Regions from separate parts of the Comamonas sp. 7D-2 genome, predicted to be linked through region 4. Evidence: predicted binding sites of a transcription regulator. Region 4 holds the regulator's gene; each other region holds the start of a gene.

The links. Region 4 encodes FNR, which switches genes on or off when oxygen is low (the NO sensors DNR and NnrR bind a similar motif). Its sites were predicted from a motif close to TTGATNNNNATCAA; they were not measured.
Region 1: the regulator FNR is predicted to act here: its motif matches at 1,234-1,247, upstream of adhP (alcohol dehydrogenase AdhP).
Region 2: the regulator FNR is predicted to act here: its motif matches at 857-870, upstream of MPZ60_RS01435 (hemerythrin domain-containing protein).
Region 3: the regulator FNR is predicted to act here: its motif matches at 1,309-1,322, upstream of MPZ60_RS23105 (DASS family sodium-coupled anion symporter).

What each region holds. Positions count from the first base shown of each region.
Region 1 is NZ_CP094238.1:4,853,642-4,855,840, forward strand. Features, by position in the region: gene MPZ60_RS22310 (multifunctional CCA addition/repair protein) at 1-1,191, shown strand, start outside; gene adhP (alcohol dehydrogenase AdhP) at 1,429-2,199, shown strand, end outside.
Region 2 is NZ_CP094238.1:325,715-327,913, forward strand. Features, by position in the region: gene MPZ60_RS01430 (ABC-type transport auxiliary lipoprotein family protein) at 75-758, shown strand; gene MPZ60_RS01435 (hemerythrin domain-containing protein) at 931-1,419, shown strand; gene MPZ60_RS01440 (MarC family protein) at 1,513-2,160, opposite strand.
Region 3 is NZ_CP094238.1:5,035,698-5,037,896, forward strand. Features, by position in the region: gene MPZ60_RS23105 (DASS family sodium-coupled anion symporter) at 1-1,149, opposite strand, end outside; gene MPZ60_RS23110 (hypothetical protein) at 1,418-1,744, shown strand; tRNA gene MPZ60_RS23115 (tRNA-Met) at 1,817-1,893, opposite strand; gene rplQ (50S ribosomal protein L17) at 1,934-2,199, opposite strand, start outside.
Region 4 is NZ_CP094238.1:2,173,517-2,175,715, forward strand. Features, by position in the region: gene MPZ60_RS10045 (FixH family protein) at 1-4, shown strand, start outside; gene MPZ60_RS10050 (hypothetical protein) at 262-525, shown strand; gene fnr (fumarate/nitrate reduction transcriptional regulator Fnr) at 589-1,311, opposite strand; gene hemN (oxygen-independent coproporphyrinogen III oxidase) at 1,580-2,199, shown strand, end outside.

The DNA.
Region 1 (2,199 bases), 2.7 Mb from region 4:
ACGGACTGGGTGGTGGTTGGCGCCACGCCGGAGCAGATGAGCGCGCGCGGCTTCGTACCCGTGGGGCGCGACTTTCCGGTGTTTCTGCACCCCCGGACCCATGAGGAATATGCGCTGGCACGCACCGAGCGCAAGAACGGCATGGGCTATCGCGGCTTTGTGGTCCACACCGCCGCCGATGTGACGCTGGAAGAAGACCTGGCGCGGCGCGATCTCACCATCAACTCCATCGCTGCTCCCGCAGACTGGACAGGCAACGGCAACCTCGAAGACCTGGTGGACCCCTACCACGGCCAGCAGGATCTCAAGGATCGCGTGCTGCGCCATGTGACCGATGCCTTCCGCGAAGACCCGGTACGCATTCTGCGTCTGGCCCGCTTTGCGGCGCGCTTCACCGATTTTTCCGTCGCGCCCGAGACCATGGAACTCATGCGCGAGATGGTGGCGGCCGGAGAGGTCGATGCCCTGGTGCCCGAGCGCGTGTGGCAGGAAATCAGCCGCGGCCTGATGGAGGCCCGGCCCTCGCGCATGTTCGAGATCCTGCGCGAATGCGGAGCGCTGGTCCGGCTGCTGCCCGAACTCGACAAGCTCTGGGGCGTGCCCCAGCGCGCCGAATACCACCCCGAGATCGATTGCGGCGTGCATGCCATGATGGTGCTGGACATGTCGGCCCGCTTGCAGGCACCGCTGTCCGTGCGCTTTGCCTGCCTGTGCCATGACTTCGGCAAAGGCACCACTCCAGCCGATGTGCTGCCCCGCCATATCGGCCATGAGCAGCGCAGTGCCCGCCTGCTGCTGCTGGTCTGCGAGCGCTGGCGCGTGCCCAACGACTGCAAGGAGCTGGCCGAGGTCGTGGCGCGCGAGCATGGCAACATCCACCGCAGCCACGAACTCAATGCCGCCGCCCTGCTGCGCCTGCTCGAGCGCTGCGATGCCATACGCAAGCCCCAGCGCTTCGAGGAAGCCCTGCAGGCCTGCGAATGCGACGCGCGCGGACGTCTGGGCTTTGAAGATGCGGCCTATCCGCAGCGCCAGCGCCTGGGCAATGCCCTGAAAGCGGCGCTTGCCGTGGAAACCGGCCCGGTCGCCCAGACCGCAGCGCAGCGCGGCCTCAAGGGCAAGGCCATCGGTGACGCAGTGAGCAAGGCGCGCGAGCAGGCGATTGCCGCCTATCTGGAAGACGGTGCCTAGCCGTCCGCGCGCCAAGGCCCAGAAGGCAGGGATGGGCGCGGCTTGAGTTAAGTCAAAGAAGCTATGCTGCAGCCATTGCACAGTACGAGACGGCTGCGGCGGTTCGCTCCGCCCGGGCCATGCGGCGGGTCACGAAGCCCGCTGCAACACCCATTCCATACCGGTATGGTTCTTTGACGGGCAAGTGTCCGGCCCACAGGCCGCGGCCTTGCCCTCTTGCTTCAAGGAGGTGCTCTGATGTCCTTACCCCAGACCATGAAAGCCGCCGTGGTGCGTTCCTTCGGGAAGCCGCTCACGATCGAAGAAATGCCGGTACCCCGACCGGCAGACGATCAGATCCTGGTCAAGATTGCCGCCTCCGGCGTCTGCCACACCGATCTGCATGCGGCCGAAGGCGACTGGCCCGTCAAGCCTCATCCGCCCTTCATTCCCGGCCATGAGGGCGTGGGCCATGTGGCAGCGGTGGGCAAGAACGTCAAGCATGTCAAGGAAGGTGATCGCGTGGGCGTGCCCTGGCTGCACAGCGCCTGCGGCTTCTGCCGCCACTGCATAGGCGGCTGGGAAACCTTGTGCGAATCTCAGACCAATACCGGCTATTCGGTCAACGGCGGCTTTGCCGATTACGCACTGGCCGACCCCAACTATGTGGGCCATCTGCCGTCCAACGTGAGCTTTATCGACGTCGCTCCCGTGCTCTGCGCCGGGGTCACGGTGTACAAGGGCCTGAAAGTCACCGATGCCAAGCCCGGCGACTGGGTGGTGATTTCCGGCATCGGCGGCCTGGGCCATATGGCCGTGCAATATGCCAAGGCCATGGGCTTCAATGTCGCGGCGGTCGACATCGACGACAGCAAGCTCGCACTGGCACGCCAGCTGGGCGCCACCGTCACCGTCAACGCCATGAACACCGACCCGGCGGCCTATCTGCAAAGAGAGATCGAGGGCGCCCATGGCGTGCTGGTCACGGCCGTGTCGCCCAAGGCTTTCGAGCAGGCTCTGGGCATGGTG
Region 2 (2,199 bases), 1.8 Mb from region 4:
GGATCAGGCAGGCTGTTTTTCGATGGAAATGCCTGCTGCCCAGCCTGGCTGGCCTAAGTCCCAAAGGAATCAATATGGCAGACACAAAGACTTCATTCACCGGCCGCGGAGCATGGCGATTGCTGGGCGCTTCTTCCCTGGTACTGGCGCTCGCCGCCTGCTCGGGCCTGCCCACGGCGCCCACGCAGCCGGTGCGCTATGACCTGGGCGTGGCCGACCTGGCCGCGCCGGCCGCCAACGCAGCCGCCCCTTTGGTGGCGCCGGTGCCTCTGGTGCTGGCCGAAGTCCAGGCTCCGGGCCTGCCCGAGGGCCTGACGGCCATGTTCTACCGTCTGAACTACAGCGACAGCCAGCAACTGCGTGCCTACCAGAACGCGCGCTGGAGCCTGCCTCCCGCCCAGATGGTGGAGCAGCGCCTGCGCATGCGTCTGGGGCTGGAGCGCCCCGTGCTTTCGGGCAAGGACAATGTCCGCCCCCTGTTGGCCGACAAGCGCTCGATTGCGCAGCTGCGCGTGACGGTGGACGAGTTCAACCAGGTCTTCGACAACGCCAGCAACAGCCGTGCGCTGCTGCGCCTGAGCGCCAGCCTGATCGGTGTCGGCGAGAGTGCAGGCAACCAGTTGCTGGGCCAGAAGGTGTTCACGGTCGAGGTTCCGGCTGCCTCGGCCGACGCAGCCGGCGGTGCCCAGGCCATGGCACGCGCGGTGGATGAGGCGGCTGTCCAGCTCAGCCGCTGGTTGCAGGGTTACGGGCGCTAGGGCCTGACCAGTCCCAGGCATTTCCGCTCCCAAAGCCCTGCCATGCAGGGCTTTGTTGATTCCGGGCAAGTCCTGCTTACTCGCGGGCAGCTGCTTTGCTGATGTGGGTCAATGGCCGGGCCGGGCCTTGTTCTTAAGCTGCCAGTTCCTCAACCTCGCACAAGGAACTGCCATGGCCAGCCTCGAATGGAATGCCGCTCTCATCCTGGATTTTCCCGTCATGGACGCGGTGCATGAAGAGTTCGTCACCCTGCTGGCCCAGGTGGAAGCTGCGGGCGACGAGCAGCTGTGCGCGCTCTGGGACGAGCTGATTGCCCATACCCAGCAGCACTTCGATCAGGAAGACCGCTGGATGCAGACCACGGGCTTTGCCACGGGCAACTGCCACAGCCAGCAGCACAAGGTGGTGCTGGCCGTGCTGCGCGAGGGGGCGGTCAAGGGCGGGCAGGGCGATCTGGCCACGATCCGCCATATGGCGGCCGAGCTGGGTCCGTGGTTCAGCCACCATGCGCAGAACATGGATGCCGCCCTGGCCCTGCATATGCGCCGCGCGGGCTTTGACCCGGTGACCGGCGCGGTGCTGGTGCCCGAGGCTTTGCCTGCAGAGCCGATCACCGGCTGTGGTGGTGCCTGTGGTGAAACTGAAAAAATGGAGTGGTAACTGCCTGAAACTGGCACGCGCTAAGGAGAGAGACAGCGAGCAAGCGCCGCCGCGCCGTCCCCCTTGGGGGAAGCGGCGCAGCCGCTCAGGGGGTCAAGGGTATATTGCCGGGGAGGCCAGGATGGGGAAGATCTTGATCAGTCCGCCGGCCATCACCTCGATGGCCAGCGCGGCCAGAATCAGTCCCATGAGCCGGGTCATCACATTGATGCCGGTCTTGCCCAGTACGCGGGCAATCGGGTGGGCCAATGAAAAGCACACCATGATGGCTGCGGCCACCACCACGCCGTAACCGACCAGCGCCACATGCTGCCAGATGGTGCGCGCCTGATCGGCATAGATCACCACGGTGGACATGGCGGCAGGCCCGGTCAGCAGCGGAATGGTCAGCGGCACGACGGCAATGCTGTTGCCCTCGGCGGCCTTTTCGACGCCGGCTGCCAGCGTGGCATTGTTGGGGCGGTCTTCGGCGGGACGGGCGTTGAGCATGTTCATCGCGCTGATCAGCAGCAGCAGACCGCCGCCGACCTGAAAGCTTTGCAGCGAGATATTGAAGAACTGCAGAATCTGCAGCCCCAGCAGGGCGCAGACCGCAATCACGCAGAAGGCGGCAAAGGCGGCGGTGCGAATCGTCTGCCAGCGCTGCTCGGCGTCGAAGCCGGCCGTGTAGTGGATGAAGAACGGGACGATGGCCAGCGGGTTGATGATGGCGACCAGGGTGATCAACGGCTTGATATCCATTACAGCTCGCCTCCTGGCATGGGGGGCTTCTTGCGACTG
Region 3 (2,199 bases), 2.6 Mb from region 4:
GGCGACGATGGCGCTCTTCAAGCCCTCGGCAAACCAGGCGACCACACCGAGCTTGTTGAGCTGCTCGGCCAGCATGACCAGGGCACCGAACCAGATCAAGGTGTCCCAGGCGCTTTTCTCGGACAGCACATCATCCCAATCGATGGTCCCCGTGATGATCAGGGCGAACAAACCGAGAAAAGCCACCACGGTCGGGTCCAGCGTGAACGCCGGGCCGAACAGCATTTGCGGCACATTCGCCCATAGCAGCAGCATCACGCCGAAGGTGCCGAGCATCACGCGCTCCTTGCCCGACAGCGGGCCCATGCGGGCCATTTCGGCACGCGCATACTCCACGGCATTGGGCGTGGCCTTGAGTTCGGGTGGCGACAGCAGATAGATCGCCAGCGGCATCAACAGCAGACACAGCAGCCCTGGCAGCAGCATGTACAGAGCCCAACTTGTCCAGCTCAGGTGCAGGGACTGACCCGTGGCCTTGGCCACCAAGTCCACGACCAGAGGATTGGGCGCCGTCGCGGTCAGGAACATGGCCGAGGTGATCGGATTGGAATGGTAGTTGACCAGCGCCAGATAGGTCCCGACCTTGCCTTGCGTTCCCTTGGCCGGGTCCGATTCAAAGGCGTTGGCGATGGACTTCATGATCGGGTGCACGATGCCGCCACCGCGTGCCGTGTTGCTGGGTGTGAACGGGGCCAGTACCAGCTCACAGATTGCGAGTCCGTAACCTATGCCTATGGTGCGCTTGCCCATCAGCGCAATGAACAGCAATCCGATGCGGTTGCCGAGCCCCGTCTTCTTGAGACCGCGCGAGATCAGAACCGCCACCACGATCAGCCAGATCAGGGGATTCGCAAAGCTGCTCAGCGCATCCGTGATCGCACCTTTGGACGAACTGGAGGTCACCTGAGACAGCGACACGATGACAATCGCCATCAATGCCATCACGCCTATGGGCATGACCTTGAGGATGATCGCCACGATGGTCGTCAGAAAAATGGCCACCAGTTGCCAGGCCTTGCTGTCCAGTCCCGCAGGCACCGGCATCAGCAGCAGACCGGTCAGCACCAGGGTGGAAATCAGTGCAGGCACGACCCGAAACGGAACGGCCGATTTGAAGTAACGGAACATCGAGACGATCTTCTCGAACATAGAAGTCCTTTTCTTTACCTGCAGCGCATCGAGACACCATACCTCAGCCCAGCAAAAGCCAGGAGTCCCCGACGGACATTGGCGCTCGGGTCGCAGACTGGCATCATGATGCAGTGCCGCATGGCTTCGACTCCAGGCCGACTTTTACGTTACCAAAGTTTGATCAACGGCAAGACTTGCAGAAGCAAAACCGATGGCAAGACCTCGTACATGCCAGTATTCAAGCATTGGGCACATGCCCATGGATTCAGCAGGAGAGACACTCTAAATGCCAGCGAACCGATTCCTGCCCGATGAATGGGAAAGCCGCCTTGAAGAAATAGATCTAGCGATACTGCATCAGGCTGCTATCTGCAAGATCCGGCTGCTCGACCCCGGTGCCGTCGAACGCGTGCTGGCCAACGATGCCGGCATCTGCGGTGCCGAACATGAGACGGCATTCAGGACCTTGCGCGGCCTGCTCTATCTGCACTACACCGAGGTACTGCATATCAGCGAGGTGCTGAGCCCGGAAATCGCCCAGGTGATCGCCAGCCGGGTGCGCGAGCATTTGAGCCGGCGCTCGGGCACAGCGCCGGGAGGGATGACGGGCTGATACCAGCGCTGCCGCCCTTCAATGGAAAATGGACAAAAAAAAGGTCACGACATTGTCGTGACCTTTTCAATTTGGTTGCGCGAGAAGGATTTGAACCTCCGACCTTTGGGTTATGAGCCCAACGAGCTACCAGACTGCTCCATCGCGCGGTATTTCCAAATTATAGCAGGCTTTGCAGCCTGCCCTGGCTTATTCAGCTGCTGCAGCGGCTTCTTCAGCGCGCTCGACCAGCTCCACATAGGCCATGGGAGCGTTGTCGCCCACGCGGAAGCCCATCTTCAGGATACGTGTGTAGCCACCGGGACGCTGAGCGTTGCGGGGACCCAGCACGTTGAACAGCTTGGTCACGCTGTCGCGGTCGCGCAGACGGTCGAAAGCCAGACGGCGGTTAGCCACGGTATCAACCTTGGCCAGAGTGATCATGGGCTCGATGACGCGACGCAGTTCCTTGGCCT
Region 4 (2,199 bases):
CTGAGTGCTCTGGCGCTTGCTCCGCCAAGGTCGCTTTTGCGGCCTTTTTTGTTGCCGATATCAAAATCAGAGCGTGTTGCGCATGTTCTGTCTAACGTTGATGTAGAAGTAAATGGTTTTTTGATATCCAGATGGCGCAGGATGCTCCTGAAAAGAGAGTAGTTCAGGGTTTCCCGCCACGGTGCATGCCCGCAGTCCTGCATGAACGGTCACCACTGTTGTGCAAAATATGACCAAGCCCACAGCCCAAGGAGAATCAGGATGGATGCTCGACGCTGGATGTGGATTGTCTGGCCGGCCTTTCTGGCGGCAGCAATCATGGAGATGGTGGTTTTCGCCTTTGTGGACCCGCTGGATGTGCACTGGCTGGGCTCCCCCCTGGACTGGTCGCGCCAGGCCATCTATACGGTCGCTTTTTTTGCCTTCTGGGTCGTGACCCTGATCGGAGGTGCGATGACGGTGATGCTGGGTCGCTCCGTCAGCGATCTCAATGGCGGCATCGTTTCCGAGCCTCTGCCCGATTAATTCGCACAGACAAAAAAGCCCGCTGTCCGCGGGCTTTGTCTTGAGAGTGTCTGTCGACTCGGTTCAGTTCTGGCATTGCTGGCTGTTGACGATGCGTTTGAGCGCCTCGGTATCCAGGATGCGCAGGTGGCGCTGCTTGACTTCCACAATACCTTCCTCTGCAAATTTGGAGAAAGTGCGGCTCACGGTCTCGAGCTTGAGGCCCAGGTAACTGCCGATTTCTTCGCGCGTCATGCGCAGCACCAGTTCCGACTTGGAAAAGCCGCGTGCCGACAGGCGCTGGACCAGGTTCAACACAAAGGCCGCCAGGCGCTCTTCGGCACGCATGCTGCCCAGCAGCAGCATCACGCCATGCTCGCGCACGATTTCGCGGCTCATGACCTTGTGCACATGGTTCTGCAGGGCAGTGACCTCGCGCGAGAGCTGCTCCAGTTTGTCAAACGGCATGACGCAGACCTCGGCGTCTTCCAGGGCCACGGCATCACAAGTGTGGTGGTCGTTGACGATGCCGTCCAGACCAATGATTTCGCCAGCCATCTGAAAGCCTGTGACCTGATCGCGCCCGTCTTCGGTGGCCACGCTGGTCTTGAAGAAGCCGGTTCGAATGGCATACAGCGAGGTGAACTCTTCGCCATTGCGAAACAGCAGCCCACCGCGCTTGACCTTGCGGCGCGTGGCCACAATCTCGTCAATGCGCTCCATTTGTTCATCGTCCAGGCCCATGGGCATGCACAGTTCACGCAGATTGCAGTTGGAGCAGGATGCTTTGATGGTCTGAAGATTCATGGGCTTTTAGCAACGGCGCAGACAGACACAGAGTGGAGAGTCGCGCTGGTCATTGACCTCGTGGTTGAAGATGAGATGGATCAAATTGTCGCAGCACTTGCCTTGAGGTCTCTTGATTTTCATCAAGGACAGGGTGATTGCCTTGGGGCACATTGCCTGTATTCGTTCAAAAACATGCGCTTTTGCCTATTTTGGGCATGATTTTCAGGATCTGATTTCCATTGAAATCTGCTCTATACAGAGTGTGGGCGCACCCTAACTCCCAGTTATGACCGCAGTCACGCCTGAGTTGCTGAGCCGCTTTGATATCCCCGGCCCACGCTACACATCGTTCCCAACAGCCGACCGTTTTGTTGAGGCTTTTGGTGCAGACGACTACATACTGGCACTCAAGCAGCGCAAGACGCATTCTGGCTCGCGCGCTTTGCCCCTGTCCGTTTATGTGCATGTGCCGTTCTGTGAGTCGCTTTGCTATTACTGCGCCTGCAACAAGATCGTGACCAAGCATCATGAGAAGGCTGCCGAGTATCTGGACTACCTGAGCCGCGAGCTGGCCATGCATACCGAGCATTGCGGCAAAGGTCAACTCGTAAGCCAGCTGCATCTGGGCGGAGGCACACCGACCTTTTTCAGCGATGCCGAGTTGCAGCAGCTGATGGTTTTGATGCGTGAACATTTCAAGCTGGATCCCGCGGGCGAGTACTCCATCGAGGTCGATCCGCGCACCGTCAGCAACGAGCGGCTGAGAGCTCTCAAGGACATGGGGTTCAATCGCCTGAGCTTTGGCGTGCAGGACTTTGATCCCGCGGTGCAGAAAGCGGTGCACCGCGAGCAGCCCGCCGAGCAAGTCTTTTCGTTGGTGGCCGAGGCGCGCCGCCTGGGCTTTGT